Regions from separate parts of the Pseudomonas salicis genome, predicted to be linked through region 1. Evidence: riboswitches for the same ligand, from Rfam matches in the RefSeq annotation. Region 1 holds a riboswitch; each other region holds the start of a gene.

Region 1 (5,754 bases):
ACACGTGCAGCCCGTCGCGGATCTGCGATTCCTTCAGATCACACAGGTACGTGTCCAGCCGGGGCAACCAGATCGCGGCATCGGCATCGCTGTCGAGGTCTTCGCTCAGCGCCAGTTCCCGGTCGATGTGGGTTTCGCGCACCAGCCTGAGAATATCCTTTTGCAGCTCACGGGCGCGGCGCGGATCGAGCATTTGCGCTTCGTAATACTCGTCCGCGAGCAATTCCAGATTGCGTAATGGGCCGTAGGTTTCGGCGCGGGTCAGGGGCGGCATCAGGTGGTCGATGATGACGGCCTGCGTGCGACGCTTGGCTTGGGCCCCCTCACCCGGGTCGTTGACGATGAACGGATAAATGTTCGGCATCGGCCCGAGGATCGCGTCCGGCCAGCACTGTTCGGACAGGCCGACGCCCTTGCCCGGCAGCCATTCGAGATTGCCGTGCTTGCCGACGTGAATGACCGCGTGTGCGCCATACGCCTTGCGCAGCCAGAAATAGAAGGCCAGGTAGCCGTGGGGCGGAACGAGGTCCGGATCGTGATAAACCGCGCTGTGATCGACGTTGTAGCCCCGAGCCGGCTGAATGCCGACAAAGGTCAGGCCGAAACGCAGCCCGGCGATCATCATTCGGCCGTTGCGACACATCGGGTCGCTCTGCGGTGAACCCCAGCGCTCGATCACGGCGTCGCGATTGGCCTCAGGTAGCGCATCAAAGGCGGCCAGGTAGTCGTCCATTGCCATGCTCTGGTGGCAAGGGCGCTGATCGAGACTGTCCGGGTCGTTGGTGACACCGCCCAGCAAGGCATGAATCAGCGCGGTGCCCGATGCCGGCAAGCCTTCGACGGGATAGCCCTCGTCTTGCAGGGCCTTTAGGATGTTCAGCGCTGCTGCCGGGGTGTCCAGGCCGACGCCATTACCGATGCGCCCGTCGCGGGTCGGGTAGTTGGCCAGAATGAGCGCCACACGCTTGTCGGCGTTGGCCGTGCGCGCCAGCAACACCCAGCGTCGCGCCAGTTCGGCGACAAAATCCATGCGTTCGGGTTGGGCGCGGTAGCAGACCACATCGGACTGACTGCGCTCGCTGTGCCAGGCCAGGTCCTTGAAGCTGATGGGCCGACTGATGATGCGCCCGTCCAGTTCTGGCAGCGCGATGTGCATGGCCAGATCCCGAGCGCCGAGGCCCTGTTCGCTGGCTTGCCATGCGGGTTCGTTGTCCTGGGCGCAGATCGCCTGAATCACCGGAATGTTGCGGCGAAACGGTCGCAGGTGCGGGGCTTCCGGGCTGGATTGGGCGAAACCGGTGGTGTTGAGGATGACTTCGCACTCGGTCTCGTCGAGCCAGTCCTGCACGGCGCTGAGGCACGCCGGTTCCTTCAGGCTGGCCACCGCAATGGGCAACGGGTTAAGGCCCTGGGCCAACAGCCGCTCACAGAACACATCGATGAACCCGGTGTTGGCCGCCTGCAAGTGCGAGCGATAGAACAGCACCGCCGCCACCGGTTGATCGACGTGCCAGTCGGCTTGCCAGTCAGCGAGGTCGGCGCTGGCCTTGCGCGGGTGATAGATGGCCACCCGGGGCAGCGTCTGCGGCTCGTCCCAGACGTAATCGCGATCCAGCCAGCGATTGGCCAGGCAATTGAACAGCTGTAACGCGTTGTGTTTTCCGCCCTGGCGCAGGTAGTGCCAAAGCCGGTCGCGGTCCTCGGCAGGTTCGGTGCTGAGGTCGCTGAGCTCCGGGTCCGGGCGATCGTCGCCAGGCACCAGAATCAGCTTCACCCCGCCGTGCTTTCGAGAGGCCAGCTCCACCAGCCGCTCGACACCGTAGCGCCAGTAGCCGATGCCGCCGTGCAGCGAGATGAGGATGACCTTGGCGTGCTGCAACACCTCTTCGACGTACAGGTCGACCGAGGCGTGGTTTTGCACCTGCATGGGGTTGGCCAGGCGCAGGCTGGGGTAATCGTCCGGCAGTTGCTGCGCGGTTTCCGCGAGCAACGCCAGATGGGAGTCACCGCTGCACAGGATCACCAGATCGGCGGGGGTCTGGCCGAGGTCAGCGATGCTGTCGTCGGGGACGAAGCCGCCGGGCTGGGTGCGCAGCAGGTGCATGGTTAGCCTTTGATCTCAAGCGCGGCGCGCAGCTGGGCTTCCAGCACGGCAGCGTCCAGTTCCTGACCGATCAGCACGAAGTGGCTGACGCGCGCTTCATCGGCTTTCCACGCGCGGTCGAAGTGTTTGTCGAAACGTGTGCCGACGCCTTGCACCAGCAGGCGCATCGGCTTGCCCGGAATCGCCGCGAAGCCTTTGACGCGCAGGATGCCGTGCTGCACGACGGCCTGGGTCAGCGCGTCGAGCAACAGCGCTTCGTCGGCCTGGGGCAGCGAGATGGAAATAGAATCGAAAGCGTCGTGATCGTGGTCGTCGTGGTCATCGCCGTCGTGATGATCATGGTGGGTCTTGCGGCCATCGATGTGCAGCTCGGATTCGGCACCCAAGCCCAACAGCACGCTGATCGGCAGCTGGCCGTTACTGGCTTCGATGACTTTCACCGCAGGCGGCAGTTCTTCGGCGACTTCAGCGCGCACGGCGGCCAAGGCAGCAGCGTCGAGCATGTCGGCCTTATTGAGGATGACAAGGTCAGCGCTGGCCAGTTGGTCGGCGAACAGTTCGTGCAGCGGCGATTCGTGGTCCAGGTTCGGGTCGAGTTTGCGCTGGGCGTCGACCTGATCCGGGAAGGCGGCGAAGGTGCCGGCGATGACGGCCGGGCTGTCGACCACGGTGATCACGGCGTCAACGGTGCAGGCGTTGCGGATTTCCGGCCACTGGAAAGCCTGGACCAGCGGCTTTGGCAGCGCCAGGCCCGAGGTTTCGATGAGGATGTGGTCCAGATCGCCGCGACGAGCAACCAGTTCCTGCATCACCGGGAAGAATTCTTCCTGAACGGTGCAGCACAGGCAGCCGTTGGCCAGTTCGTAGACGCGGCCGTTGGCTTCTTCCTCGGTGCAACCGATGGTGCATTGCTTGAGGATTTCACCGTCGATGCCCAGCTCGCCGAATTCGTTGACGATCACCGCAATGCGACGGCCTTCAGCGTTGTCGAGCATGTGGCGCAGCAGCGTGGTTTTGCCCGAGCCGAGAAAGCCGGTGACGATGGTGACGGGAAGTTTGGCCAGTGTTTTCATGGTTGCCCTCAGGCGCAGCGGCGGGCAAACAGGACGAGAACCGCGTTGCCCTCGCAGAAGACAGGCCCGCCGTTCGATTCGCCACCGGATCACCCCGCCCGGTTGTGTTGAGAATGCGTCGGGCTGTCTGAAAAACAGGCCCGTGTTCGAGGCAGGTCTCCTGGCTCACGGCGGCGAATGGCTGGCAGTGTTGCCAGATCAGACGCATTCATCGCGCCTTCCCGCTCGCGCAGTGGCTGTGCAATGAACATGACCGTTTACAGTTGCGGGGGCAGCTGTGGCTTGCACCACATTCCCTTCTTAGCGCCGCGTCCGACTCAAGCAGAGCAGCGAACCTCAAGTGCGCAAGGCTACGCAGTGGCCGGGGGAAGGTCAACGAGGAAACGGCGCTGCGATTGACTGCCAACCGGCTCCGTGGTCTCCTACACGCCTTGTTACGGGTGCCCTTCACAGGGTGAAACGGGAAACCGGTGCGTGCAGACCTCTTGTCTGTGCAAGTCCGGCGCTGCCCCCGCAACGGTAAGCGAGCGAAGAATCAGATCCACTGTGCCATTGCGGCACGGGAAGGTGATTCTTGACGGCAGGTCCACTGCCCCTCGCAAGCCCGGAGACCGGCCCGACACATTCACATAACAAACCCGCGGTGGGCGGGCGCTGTTGAGTTGGCTACTGACGTCGGTCAGTGGTTTGCTTTGCGCCTTCCCTTCGCTGAGACCTCAGAGGGAAGCGCCATGTCGATCAGCACCACATCCCAATCCGCAAGCACTGCCAGCACCCAAAGCCAACGCCTCACTGCCGCCATCAGCGCGATGATCCTTGGCGCGTCCCTGGTCTACTTCGCCGGGTTCTCGCACATCGCCGCCGTGCACAACGCCGCCCACGACACCCGTCACAGTTCCGCCTTCCCTTGCCACTGAGACCTGCCGCCATGTTCAAGCGAATCGCTCAAACGGCCGGTTTCACCGGACTGCTCGCCGCCCTGCTGCTGACCTTGCTGCAAAGCTTCTGGGTCGCGCCGCTGATCCTCGAAGCGGAAACCTACGAACACGCCCCCGCCGCTGCAGAAGTGCATGAGCACGCGCATGGCGACGGCGCCATGGCGGCTCACGTTCATGATGAAGAAGCCTGGGAACCGGAAGACGGCTGGCAGCGCGTGCTGTCGACGACCGGCGGCAACCTGGTGGTCGCGGTCGGTTTCGCGCTGATGCTCGCGGCGCTGTACACACTGCGCACGCCAAACAGCGTTCGCGAAGGCGCGCTGTGGGGCCTGGCCGGTTTCGCGGTGTTTGTCCTCGCGCCGACCCTCGGTCTGCCGCCTGAATTACCGGGCACCGCCGCCGCCGACCTGACCCTGCGCCAGACCTGGTGGGTCAGCACCGCAGCGTCAACAGCCGTCGGCCTGGCGCTGATTGTCTTCGCCCGCCATTGGCTGCTGAAAGTGCTGGGCGCAGCGATTCTCGTCGTGCCCCACGTGATCGGCGCGCCGCAACCGGAGGTTCATTCGGCTTTGGCCCCTGAAGCGCTGGAGGCACAATTCAAGATCGCTTCTCTGCTGACCAACGCGGCGTTCTGGGTCGCGATGGGCCTGATCAGCGCGTGGCTGTTCCGTCGTCACAACACGCAACTGACCGCCACCGAGCTGAGCCACGCCTGATGAACCCGGGCACTCGTGTGATCGGCCTCGGCTGCCAGCGCGACTGCCCGGCGTCGGTGCTGCAAGGGTTGATTGAGGTCAGCCTGCTGGAACATCGCCTGTCGCTGTCCGACATCACCGCCCTTGCCTCTATCGACAGCAAAGCGTCAGAGGCGGGGTTGCTGGAACTGGCTGAACGGCTCGGCCTGCCGCTGGCGTTCTTCAGCGCCGAAGAACTGGCAGCGTTCGAGCCGCAGCTGAGTCATCATTCGCAGATCGCGTTCGACAGCACCGGCTGCTACGGCGTGGCCGAAAGCGCAGCACTGGCGATGGCGGCGCGGTTGGGCGGGTCGTCGGCGAGGTTGGTGATCGAACGGCGAAACAGCTCACGGGCCACGTTTGCGTTGGCGGCCAGCCCATGACGCATTTGGCGATGCAGTCTCTGTAGGAGCGAATTCATTCGCGAAGCGGTTCGGGCGCTAGAGATGTATTGGCTGTACCGACCCTTCGCGAATGAATTCGCTCCCACAGAGGATCAACCCCGCTATACGTTGGAGATTCAATGACCGTTTACTTCATCGGCGCAGGCCCCGGCGACCCTGACCTGATCACGGTCAAAGGCCAGCGCCTGATCCGCACATGCCCCGTCATCATCTACGCCGGATCGCTAGTGCCCGAGGCCGTTTTAGAAGGTCATCAAGCCGTTCAGGTGACCAACAGCGCCGAACTGCACCTCGAACAGATCATCGCCTTGATGAAATCTGCTCATGCACAAGGCCAAGACGTGGCCCGCGTCCACTCCGGCGACCCCAGCCTTTACGGCGCCATCGGTGAACAGATTCGTCACCTGCGCGAACTGGGCATCCCCTTCGAAATCATCCCCGGCGTCACTGCCACCGCCGCCTGCGCCGCGTTGCTCGGCACCGAACTGACCCTGCCGGACA
Region 2 (5,754 bases), 210 kb from region 1:
GCGTCAGCACCTCGAACGGTGACCCCAACGCCACCAGTCGCCCCCGGTCCATCACGGCCAACCGGTCACAGGCCAGCGCCTGATTCAAATCGTGCAGGGCGATGACGGTGGTCACGGGCAGGCGCTGCACCAGGTGCAGAATCGACAGTTGCTGCTGAATGTCGAGGTGGTTGGTCGGCTCGTCCAGCAACAGGATCTGCGGCCGTTGCGCCAATGCTCTGGCAATGTGCGCCCGCTGCCGTTCGCCGCCCGACAGCGTGTGCCAGGCTCGATGACGAAGGGGCTCAAGACTCACATCGGCAATCGCCTCACTGACGATTCGCGCGTCTTCCGCGCTCCACGGCGCCAGCGCGGACAGCCACGGCGTGCGCCCCAACTCCACGGCTTCAAGCAAGCTGATCGAATCGCCGGTTTCAGCTTGTTGCTCGACCACCGCCATCCGCTGCGCCAGGTCGCGACGGCGGATGGCAGACAACCGTTCCCCGTGCAGGAATACTTCGCCTGAGGTGGGCGTCTGCAACCCGGCCAGCAACTTGATCAGGGTCGATTTGCCTGAACCGTTAGGGCCCACGACGCCGAGGTTTTCCCCCGCCCGAATCGACAATGACACGCCGCTGAGCAACGTCGCGCCCTTGACGCTGTAGCTCAGATTGACCGCGCTGAGCACGCTGGCGGCCTGTTCGACAGAAGCGTTCATCGGGCGCGATTTCCCCGCATCAGAATCAGTGCAAACACCGGCGCGCCGACCAGGGCCGTGATCACGCCAATGGGCAGCACCTGGCCCTTGATCAGCACCCGCGACAGCACATCGGCGGCGATCAAGAACAGCGCGCCGCTCAAGGCACTCAACGGCAACAGCCGCGCATGCCGCACCCCGACGACCATGCGCACGGCATGGGGAATCACCAGTCCGACGAAGCCAATCGAGCCGACCATCGATACCATCACTGCCGTCACCAACGCTGCGGTGGCGATCAGAAGGGTCTGCACCCGACGCACCGGAATCCCCAGCGAAGCCGCCGAGTCGGCACCAAAAGTGAATGCATCCAGTGAACGCCGATGCCACAGGCACACCACCAACCCCAGCAGCACCACCGGCACGGACAGCGCCACCGAGGTCCAGCGCACGCCACTGAGATTGCCCAATAGCCAAAACATGATGCCCCGGGCCTGTTCGGCGCTGGCGGATTTGGTGATCAGGAACGACGTCAGCGCATTGAACAGCTGCGACCCGGCGATCCCCGCGAGGATGATTTGCCCCGTCGCCGCCTGGCTGCCCGAGGCCCGAGACGACCGTGCCAACAACGCGACCAGGGCAAACGCGGCAATGGCCCCGGCGAACGCACCCATCGACAAGGAAATCGCCCCGGCGCCCAACCCGATGATCGCGACCAACACCGCGCCGGTCGAAGCCCCGGCGGAAATCCCCAGCAGATAAGGGTCCGCCAGCGCGTTACGCAGCAACGATTGCAGCACCACGCCGGACATCGCCAGGCCCGCGCCACAGGCCGCCGCGACGATGGCCCGGGTCAGCCGGTAATTCCAGACAATGCCCTCGTCGATGGGATCGACCGCATAACCGGCCGCCCACAGCTTGTTCGCCAGCACCTGAAAGATCACCGGGACGCTGATGGCCGTTTCGCCGATGGCCACGCCTGCGATCACCGCCAGTATCAGCAACGCGCTGACCCACAGGCCATGGCCCAGCGAGCGGACGACGTTCAGGATGTTCATGGCGCGTCAGTGGCCTTGGCCAGTTGCTCGATGCCGTCGAACAGGCGAACGCTGGACTCCATCGCACTGGCGTCCATGATCACGATGCGGTTGTTTTTCACGGCGTCCATGTTGCGGGTCACCGGGTCGGACTTGAGGAAGGCCAGTTTCTTTTCGTGATCGTCAGCGGGGAAGCGGCGACGGTCCATGCGCGCGATCACTAGAATCGTCGGGTTGGCCTTGGCGATGGTTTCCCAGCCCACGGTCGGCCATTCTTCGTCCGAATCGATGACGTTGCGCATGCCTAGTGTGTCGAGCATGAAGCCCGGAATGCCTTTGCGCCCGGCGACGTACGGATCGGTGTTGATGTCCGGGCTGGAGAACCAGAACACCGCCGAAACCCTGCTCGCGTCATGGGCCTTGGCGTGTTCGATGGCCTGAGCCAGACGGGCCTTGTAGCCATCGATCAGTTGCTGGCCGCGATCCTGAACGTCGAAGATTTCCGCCTGTTGCGCGATGCTTTTGTACAGCGCGTCGATGCGGAACGCTTCAAGCCGAGTCCCGTCAGCGCCGACCAGATTGTTCTTGCCTTCGCAGTCGGACGGCAGGATATACGTCGGGATCTTCAGGTCGTGAAACTGCTGGCGGGTGCCGACCGCACCTTGCGGACCGACCATCCATTCGAACTGCACCGGCACGAAGTCCGGGTGCTTGCCGATCACCGATTCGAAGCTCGGCGCGTTGTCGGCCAGGCGCTCGATCTTCGCGTTGGCGTCCTTGAATTGAGGCAGGGTGTCGTTGAACCACAGGGAAGTGCCAATGACCCGGTTGCTCAGGCCCAGCGCATAGAGCATTTCGGTGGCGGCCTGGCCGATGGTCACGGCTTTGTGAGGCGCCTGGGCAAAGGTCAGGGGCACGCCGCAGTTGTCGAGGGTCAACGGGTAGTGGGTCGGTGCAGCCAACGCGGAGGGGGACATGAACGCTGCGCTCGACAGCGTCAGACCGGTGAACAAGGGAGCAAAGCGGCGCAGCGACATCGGGGTTTCTCCAGTGAGCCTGTGATCGACGAAACAGGCACTGGAAAGCACACCCTGACGGCAGCCGAAGAAAAGAGGCAAGCACCGCGCACGGGAGTCCTTCCCGGACACCCCGCCGGTGAATGATTGACGCTTGCCGGCAGGTCTCCTGACTGGCGCTTCATCACCGTGCTTCGGCCTTCCCGGGCGGTAACCCAGTGGCAAACAGGAAGCACGGCTCGACGCCTACAGTTGCGGGGACAGTTCCGTTTGAGCGCGCCCGATGACACAGGGCACGGCTCGTGGATTCCCTATTAATTCCGAGTGGAAACCGGCGGCGGGGATGGTAAACGATTTGCCCGAAACAGGCGACCACTCGGCGTTCGCAAGCCACGCTCCTACAGGTCCGTTATTTCAACGGCCAGCCGATCACTTTCTTCGGCCTCGGATTCGCATACGTCCGCACTTTGGAGGTCTTCAACCCCAACCGCACCAACGACTCCGCCAGCGCCACGGCGGCCGTCACGCCATCGACCACAGGCACGCCCGCACGGTCACGAATCAGCTGGTCCAGCCCGGCCATGCCGCCGCAACCCAGGCAGATCACCTCAGCCTTGTCCTGCGTCACCGCGTCGACCGCCTGCCCGGCGATGGCCTCCAATGCGCGGTCCGGCCTGTCTTCCAGCTCCAGCACGCTCATGCCACTGGCTCGCACCGACGCGCAGCGTTCGAACACACCGGCGAGTTTCAGGCGGTCTTCGATCAGCGGCACGGTCCGGTCCAACGTGGTCACCACCGAATAGGTGTGTCCCAGCAACATCGCTAGACTCGCCGCCGCTTCGGTGATGTCCACCACCGGCACGTCCAGCAATTCCTGCAAGCCTTCGCGCCCGTGCTCGCCATACCCGGCCTGAATCACCGCGTCGTAGGGCTGATCGTAGGACAGCACGCGGTCCATCACGGCAATTGCCGCCAGGTAACTCTCGAAATTGCCTTCCACCGATTCCGCACCAAAACGTGGCGTCAGGCCGATGATTTCCGTGCCGGGTGACGCAACACTGCGCGCCTGCTCGGCAATGGTGTCGGTCATGGATTGAGTGGTGTTCACGTTGACGATCAAAATGCGCATGGGGGCGGGTCTCAAGCGGTGATCATGGGATACATGCCTACCGCTGAAGCGAAAACCGCGCCACCTTGGAATTCGGCGGGTGAGACGTCGAACCGTTCGCCGACGTCTCGGGTGGATCTTCAATCCTTCATCGGCACCGGAGCCTGCGGCGCAATGAAGCCTTGATCACGCATCGCTTGCCAGAAGCCGTCCGGCACCTGGGCATTCAGCGCCGCAACGTCTTCAATGATTCGCGAGGGCCGGCTCGCGCCAGGAATCACCGCCGCCACCAGCGGGTTGGCCAGTACGAATTGCAGCGCCGCCGATTTGATCTCGACCTGGTACTGGCGGGCGATTTCCTGAATGTGCGCGACCTTGTCGAGCATCGCTTGCGGCGCTTCCTGGTACTCGAAATGCTTGCCGCCCACCAACACGCCCGAGCTGTAGGGCCCGCCCACGACGAACTCGGCGTTGTGCTCACGGGCCTTGGCGAACAGGCGTTGCAGCGGCTGGTCGTGGTCCAGCAGCGAATAGCGGCCAGCCAGCAGAAAACCGTCCGGTTGTGCTTCACTCAGGTCCAGCGTCAGCTCGCACGGCTCGACGCGGTTCACGCCCAGGCCCCACGCCTTGATCACGCCTTCTTCGCGCAGGCGGGTGAGGGTGCGGAAAGCGCCTGTGCGGGCGATGTTGAAATGCTCGATCCACTCGTCGCCGTGGGCATCTTGCGCGATGTCGTGCACGAACACGATGTCCAGGCGATCAGTGTCCAAGCGCTTGAGGCTGGCCTCGATGGAACGCAGCGTGGCGTCGCCGGAATAATCGGTGAGGATTTTGTTTTTCAAACCGTCGCTGAACGGGCCGCTGCGGGTTTCGCTGTCCAGTTCGTCGGAAATCAACCGGCCCACTTTGGTGCTGAGGGTGTATTCGTCGCGCGGCACATGGGCCAGCGCCTTGCCCAGCCGTTGCTCGGACAGGCCCGAGCCGTAGAGCGGCGCCGTGTCGAAATAGCGGATGCCCTGATCCCACGCCGATTGCACCGTGGCGGCGGCTTCTTCCTCGCTGATGTCGCGGAACATATTGCCCAGAGGCGCTGCGCCAAAGCCGAGGCGGCCAATGATCTTGTCGTGCAGACTCATGAAAGTGTCCTGTCCGGGGTCATGGAGTGCCGGGAAAAAATGCCCGGCGTGTTGTACAGATCATGCCGTGCGGCAGGAGTTCTATGGTTCGTGTGGAGGGTGGGCACACGTGTCACACCACGCCGCAGATTTTCCCTGTGGGAGCGAATTCATTCGCGAAGGCAGTACATCCGACGCAGGTGTGTCGTCTGCCAAACCCTTTCGCGAATGAATTCGCTCCCACAGGTTTCTCAACTCGGCACGCTATTGTGAATGACCCAGCCGGGCTGCTGCAGAGGCGGCGTCGCGGCACCATGCAACTTTTGCGGTCTGCGCGCCTTCCAACCCATTACACCGCGTCGATAACCGGAAAGGGAGGGCCGTCGATGAGCGAACACATCGTCCATTTCCATTGTGGGGTCGATCAGACCACCACCGAGCATTTCCGCGACCGCTGTCTGGAAGCCCTCGACAAGGGCGCGACCGGCCTGCTGCTGAACCTCTCCACCGCAGGCGGCAGCACGGCCCTGGGCTTCACGATCTACAACTTTCTCAAGTCACTGAAGGTGCCGATCCGCGCACTGAACAGCGGCAACATCGAATCCATGGGCATCGTCATCTACCTCGCCGCCGAGGAGCGCATCGTCTGTCCTCACTCCCGGTTTCTCATCCACCCGATGAGCTGGTACTTCAACCAGAGTTCGGTGGATCACTCACGCATCCGCGAATACCTGCGCAGCCTGGACAACGACTTGCAGCGGTACGTGAACATCTATTTGAGTGAAACCGACGGGGCGATGAC
Region 3 (5,754 bases), on a different contig from region 1:
AGGCCCCTTGGCGGTTCTTCACCGAGCCGTTCAGCCAGCATGAAACCAGTTCAGCTGCCCCTGAGTGTGCGTCTGCGTGATGACGCCACCTTCATCAATTACTATCCAGGCGCCAATGCCGCTGCACTCGGCTACGTCGAGCGCCTGTGCGAAGCCGAGGCCGGGTGGACTGAAAGCCTCATCTATCTGTGGGGCAAACACGGGGTCGGGCGCACGCACTTGTTGCAAGCCGCCTGCCTGCGTTTCGAGCAGATGGGCGAACCCGCCGTTTACCTGCCCATGGCTGAAGTCATCGATGAAGGCGTCGAGCTGTTCGATCACCTTGAGCAATATGAGCTGGTGTGTCTCGACGACATTCAGGCCGTCGTCGGCAAGCCTGAATGGGAAGAAGCGCTGTTTCATCTATTCAACCGCTTGCGTGACAGCGGCCGCCGTCTGCTGATCGCCGCGTCGTGCTCCCCTCGCGAGTTGCCGGTCAAGCTGGCCGACCTCAAGTCGCGGCTGACCATGGCGCTGGTGTTCCAGATGCGCCTGCTGTCCGATGAAGAGAAGCTCCGTGCCCTGCAATTGCGCGCTTCCCGTCGTGGCTTGCACCTGACGGACGAAGTCGGGCATTTCATCCTCACCCGGGGCAAACGCAGCATGAGCGCGCTGTTCGATCTGCTCGAAGAGCTGGATCAGGCGTCCTTGCAGGCCCAGCGCAAGCTGACCATTCCCTTCCTTAAAGAGACCTTGGGTTGGTGAATCCGCCCGTGGTCGATCCGGCGCTGATCCTGCAGACCGCAGCGGCCCTGCGTCATGCCAAACGCATTCTGATCATCACCGGTGCCGGGCTGTCGGCGGATTCCGGCCTGCCGACTTATCGCGGAGTGGGCGGCCTTTATAACGGCCACACCGACGACGGGCTGCCCATTGAAATGGCGCTATCCGGTCCGATGCTGCGTCGCGATCCTGCCCTGTGCTGGAAATACATTGCCCAATTAGGCAGCGCGTGCCTCGGCGGACAGCCCAATGCGGCGCATTACGCCATCGCTGAGTTGCAGCGGCGCAAACCGGAATGCTGGGTGTTGACGCAGAACGTTGACGGCTATCACCGTGCGGCGGGGAGTCCGCCGGAGCGGTTGATCGAGATTCACGGCCAGTTGGCGCCGCTCTATTGCCAGTCTTGTGGCGCTGAAGACCCACAGTTGAGCGAGCACCTGCAACGGCCCTTGCCGCCTTTATGCACGCAGTGCCATGGCGTGCTGAGACCGCCGGTCGTCTTGTTTGAAGAGATGCTGCCAGAGCTGGCATTGAATGTGCTGTACGAAGAGATGGCAAAAGGCTTTGACGCTGTGCTCAGCATCGGAACCACTGCCAGCTTCCCTTATATCCACGAGCCGATGTTTCGGACGCGGGTGGCAGGAGGCTTTACCGCCGAGATCAACCCCTCGTCGACCGATCACTCCATTCACATGGATGCATTTTTGAGGTGTAGAGCCTTAGATGTGATGGAGGACCTGGTAAGTCACATTTGATTCGATTGAATTTGCAAATGATGACGATTGAGGGCATAGTCTCGGCTTCTTTACACATCCGCCACGGTCGTGCCCATGCTGAATCGCTTCGCACCCCTCGTGCCTCTCGCACTCGTAACGCTGCTGTTCGGCTGCGCGGCCCAGATGCCAGCGTCGCAACAACAGTCGCAGAACCCGCAATTCCGGGACTCTGCCACCGCACAAACCGCCAAGCGTGCCGATTACTCCTCTTCCGTACTGGATGACGAAATCGCCACCGAAGACGAATTGGCCCAGTTCTCCGACAACAAGCCGTATCAGTTGCCGGTCCTGGCTGACAGCATTCTGGAACGTGGCAAATCGTTGATCGGGACTCGCTACCGTTTCGGCGGCACCTCGACCACGTCCGGCTTCGATTGCAGCGGTTTCATTGGCTACCTGTTCCGCGAAGAGGCGGGCATGAGCCTGCCGCGTTCTTCCCGCGAAATGATCAATATCGACGCTCCTCTGGTCAAGCGTAACGACCTGAAGCCTGGTGACCTGCTGTTCTTCAGCACCGCAGGCCGCGGCCGCGTCAGCCATGCCGGCATCTACCTGGGCGATGACCAGTTCATCCACTCCAGCAGCCGTCGCAGTGGCGGTGTGCGCGTCGACAGCCTCGACGATGCTTACTGGGCCCGTACGTTCATCGAAGCCAAGCGCGCGCTGGCCATGGCACCTTCCCAGGTTCCAGAAACCACGACCGCCATGACCTCGACTACAATCAAGCGCCAACACCGTTAAATACGGGCCGCGCAGTTAGGGGAAACCCTGATTGCGCAAGGTTCCGGCCTCCGGCAGAGTAAGCCGCATCCTAGGAAGGTTGTTGTGTTTATGTCGATTACGGTTCGCCTGGCTGTTGCTTCACTGGCTGCATTGCTGGCCGCTTGTTCCAGCACTCCGCCGCCATCTCCCCCCAAGGTCGCCTATCGGCCTGTGATCGCTGCTCCCCCTCAATTCAATTCTCCCGTTGCGGATGACGTGCTGTTACGTGCCATCGGCCTTGTTGGCACGCCGTACCGTTGGGGTGGCAATACGCCTGATTCGGGGTTCGATTGCAGTGGTTTGATTGGCTACGTCTATCACGACGCTGCTGGCATCACCCTGCCGCGCTCGACCCGTGAAATGATCACCCTGCGAGGCCCGGACATCGACCGCAGTCAGTTGCAGACTGGCGACTTGGTGTTCTTCGCCACGGGCGGCGGCTCGAACGTGAGCCATGCCGGGATCTATGTCGGTGAAGGCCGCTTCGTGCATGCGCCTGCCACCGGCGGCACCGTCAAGCTCGACAGCCTCGACAAGCCGTACTGGCAGAAAGCCTGGCTGAACGCCAAGCGTGTGATCCAGCCGTCGAATCTCGCGCGCAGCAACTGATCCTTTTCCCTGTGGTTTGCTGCGTGGTTGTTGCGCAGCAAACACCTGACTCGCCTTCCTTGCTAAAACTCGCGGACGCCACTGCTGGCAAGCCGTGCTGCTTCAGGGATGCGGCAGATCCTTCGCCGCTTCGATTGACGCTCGGTAGTCAACCCTCTAACCTTCGCCGATTGTTTCAGGTGCCCGCTAAAAAGGGTGAAACAGGGAAGCCGGTGCGAACGCCTTTGCGATCAATTCCGGCGCTGCCTCCGCAACGGTAAATGAGTCAAGGCTGCGCACGATGCCACTGTGTTCGATGAACATGGGAAGGCGCGCCGCCCCTGTTTCGCTCATGAGTCCGGAGACCGGCCTGATCCATTCAACAGCATCACGGAGGGCGATGCTCTGCGCAGGCTCGGCGTTTGTCCGGTGCCTGCTGTCAGCCTTTGTCCGTGCCCTCCGTTTGCCACACCTGCCCTCAAGCGGAGAGCTGAGATGAGCGAATCCCCCGAACGTGACGAACGCCACCTGGCGCGCATGCTGCGCAAAAAGGCGGTGATGGACGAGCGCATTGCCAGCGCCCCCAATGAATGCGGCCTGTTGCTGGTCCTGACCGGCAACGGCAAGGGCAAGAGCAGCTCGGCGTTTGGCATGCTGGCGAGGGCCATGGGCCACGGCATGCAGTGCGGCGTGGTGCAGTTCATCAAAGGCCGCAACGCCACGGGCGAAGAGCTGTTCTTCCGCCGTTTCCCCGAGCAAGTGCGCTATCACGTCATGGGCGAAGGCTTCACGTGGGAGACCCAAGACCGTCAGCGTGACATCGCGGCGGCCGAGGCGGCGTGGGTCGTGACCCGAGAATTTCTGCGTGATCCCGAGATCGGCCTGGTGATCCTCGACGAACTGAACATCGCCCTCAAACACGGCTACCTCGATCTGGAACAGGTGTTGAGCGACCTCCAGGCGCGTCCGCCGATGCAGCACGTGGTCGTCACCGGCCGTGGCGCGAAGCAGGAATTGATCGACCTGTCTGACACGGTGTCCGAGATTGGCGTGGTCAAGCACGCATTTCAGGCGGGCATCAAGGCGCAGAAGGGCATTGAGCTGTGAGTGAGGCTCGTCGATGCCCTGCGGTTTTGATCGCGGCGCCCGCGTCCGGCCAGGGCAAAACCACTGTGACAGCGGCGTTAGCCCGTCTGCATCGCAATCAGGGTCGTAACGTTCGAGTGTTCAAATGCGGTCCGGATTTTCTCGACCCGATGATTCTCGAACGCGCCAGCGGTAATCCCGTTTATCAATTGGACATGTGGATGGTGGGCGAGGATGAGAGCCGACGCCTGCTGTGGGAAGCCGCCGCCGATGCTGATCTGATCCTGATCGAGGGTGTGATGGGGCTGTTCGACGGAACGCCTTCCAGCGCGGATCTGGCGCGGCGTTTCGGCGTGCCGGTGCTGGGCGTGATCGACGGCACGGCCATGGCTCAAACCTTCGGGGCGCTGGCGTTGGGCCTCGCGCGCTATCAACCGGACCTGCCCTTCGCGGGCGTGCTGGCCAATCGGGTTGGCACCGTGCGTCATGCCCAGTTGCTCGAAGGCAGCCTGACTGAAAACTTGCGCTGGTATGGCGCGTTGTCGCGGGAAACCGGCATCGAACTGCCGAGTCGCCATCTGGGGCTGGTTCAGGCGAGCGAACTGAACGACCTGGACGTGCGCCTCGACGCGGCCGCCGATGCATTGGCCAGCACCTGCGATTCGACGTTGCCACCCGCCGTGACCTTCGAAGCGCCCGACATCGTGCCCGCTGAGCCGCTGTTGGCCGGCGTGCGCATCGCCGTTGCCCGTGACGAGGCGTTCGCCTTTACCTACGGCGCCAGCCTCGACCTGTTGCGGGCGATGGGCGCTGAGCTGCTGTTTTTCTCACCGATCCGCGACAGCCAGTTGCCAGACGCAGACAGCCTGTACCTGCCCGGTGGTTACCCGGAGCTGCATCACGTGGCGCTCGGTCAGAACCACTCGATGCTCGACGCCATTCGCGCTCACCACGCCGCCGGCAAACCCTTGCTCGCGGAGTGCGGCGGCATGCTTTACCTGTTGAACGCCCTGACCGACGTGGACGGTCAGCGCGCCGAACTGGTGGGCCTGCTCGACGGCGAGGCGGTGATGCAGAAACGTCTGGCCGCCCTGGCCCTGCAATCGGTCGAGTTGCCGGAAGGGACCTTGCGCGGGCATACCTATCATCATTCGCTGACCAGCACCGAACTGACCCCGATTGCCCGTGGCGTCAGTCCCAACGGCGGACGTGGCGCGGAAGCGGTGTACCGGGAAGGGCGGATGACTGCGTCGTACGTGCACTTCTATTTCCCGTCCAACCCACAGGCGATGGCGGCGCTGTTTTTGCCATGACGTGTCTGTCGGTGTTCTCCATCGTAGGACTGACCCGATTTTTCGGTGGGAACACGGTTTCCTGTAGGAGCGAATTCATTCGCGATGCGAAGGTACATCCGAAGCCTTTCTATCGGCCGTACCTTCGCATCGCGAATAAATTCGCTCCTACAGCAGGTGCACGTGTGGTCAGCCATGGCGAGGTGCTCTCGTGACTGATCACGCCTTCAGCGACGCCGAACGCGTGGCGGTCTACCGGGCCATTGCCGAACGCCGGGACATGCGGCATTTCACCGGCGGCTCCGTGACACCGGAGTTGCTGGCCCGCCTGCTGGAAGCCGCACACCACGCGCCGAGCGTCGGTCTGATGCAGCCATGGCGCTTCATTCGGATCAGCGACCGTCAACTGCGCCGCCAGATTCAGGCCCAAGTTGAAGAAGAGCGCATCCGCACCGCTGAAGCCTTGGGCGAGCGCTCCGACGACTTCA

Evidence for each region. Region 1 has a riboswitch for cobalamin ahead of ACWKWE_RS01795 (CbtB domain-containing protein). Riboswitches for the same ligand answer to the same signal wherever they lie in the genome.
Region 2: another riboswitch for cobalamin. It lies ahead of ACWKWE_RS02790 (ABC transporter substrate-binding protein); the one in region 1 lies ahead of ACWKWE_RS01795 (CbtB domain-containing protein).
Region 3: another riboswitch for cobalamin. It lies ahead of cobO (cob(I)yrinic acid a,c-diamide adenosyltransferase); the one in region 1 lies ahead of ACWKWE_RS01795 (CbtB domain-containing protein).

What each region holds. Positions count from the first base shown of each region.
Region 1 covers NZ_JBSKHU010000001.1:383,442-389,195, reverse strand. Annotated here, with positions in the region: gene cobN (cobaltochelatase subunit CobN) at 1-2,104, opposite strand, end outside; gene cobW (cobalamin biosynthesis protein CobW) at 2,107-3,177, opposite strand; cobalamin riboswitch at 3,311-3,531, opposite strand; cobalamin riboswitch at 3,599-3,811, shown strand; gene ACWKWE_RS01795 (CbtB domain-containing protein) at 3,909-4,094, shown strand; gene ACWKWE_RS01790 (CbtA family protein) at 4,106-4,831, shown strand; gene ACWKWE_RS01785 (cobalamin biosynthesis protein) at 4,831-5,232, shown strand; gene cobM (precorrin-4 C(11)-methyltransferase) at 5,373-5,754, shown strand, end outside.
Region 2 covers NZ_JBSKHU010000001.1:597,671-603,424, forward strand. Annotated here, with positions in the region: gene ACWKWE_RS02780 (ABC transporter ATP-binding protein) at 1-697, opposite strand, end outside; gene ACWKWE_RS02785 (FecCD family ABC transporter permease) at 694-1,734, opposite strand; gene ACWKWE_RS02790 (ABC transporter substrate-binding protein) at 1,731-2,750, opposite strand; cobalamin riboswitch at 2,872-3,080, opposite strand; gene ACWKWE_RS02795 (aspartate/glutamate racemase family protein) at 3,139-3,858, opposite strand; gene ACWKWE_RS02800 (aldo/keto reductase) at 3,978-4,973, opposite strand; gene ACWKWE_RS02805 (ATP-dependent Clp protease proteolytic subunit) at 5,339-5,754, shown strand, end outside.
Region 3 covers NZ_JBSKHU010000002.1:177,063-182,816, reverse strand. Annotated here, with positions in the region: gene hda (DnaA regulatory inactivator Hda) at 40-744, shown strand; gene ACWKWE_RS06870 (NAD-dependent deacylase) at 753-1,517, shown strand; gene ACWKWE_RS06865 (C40 family peptidase) at 1,593-2,279, shown strand; gene ACWKWE_RS06860 (C40 family peptidase) at 2,370-2,909, shown strand; cobalamin riboswitch at 3,070-3,276, shown strand; gene cobO (cob(I)yrinic acid a,c-diamide adenosyltransferase) at 3,384-3,995, shown strand; gene ACWKWE_RS06850 (cobyrinic acid a,c-diamide synthase CobB) at 3,992-5,287, shown strand; gene bluB (5,6-dimethylbenzimidazole synthase) at 5,478-5,754, shown strand, end outside.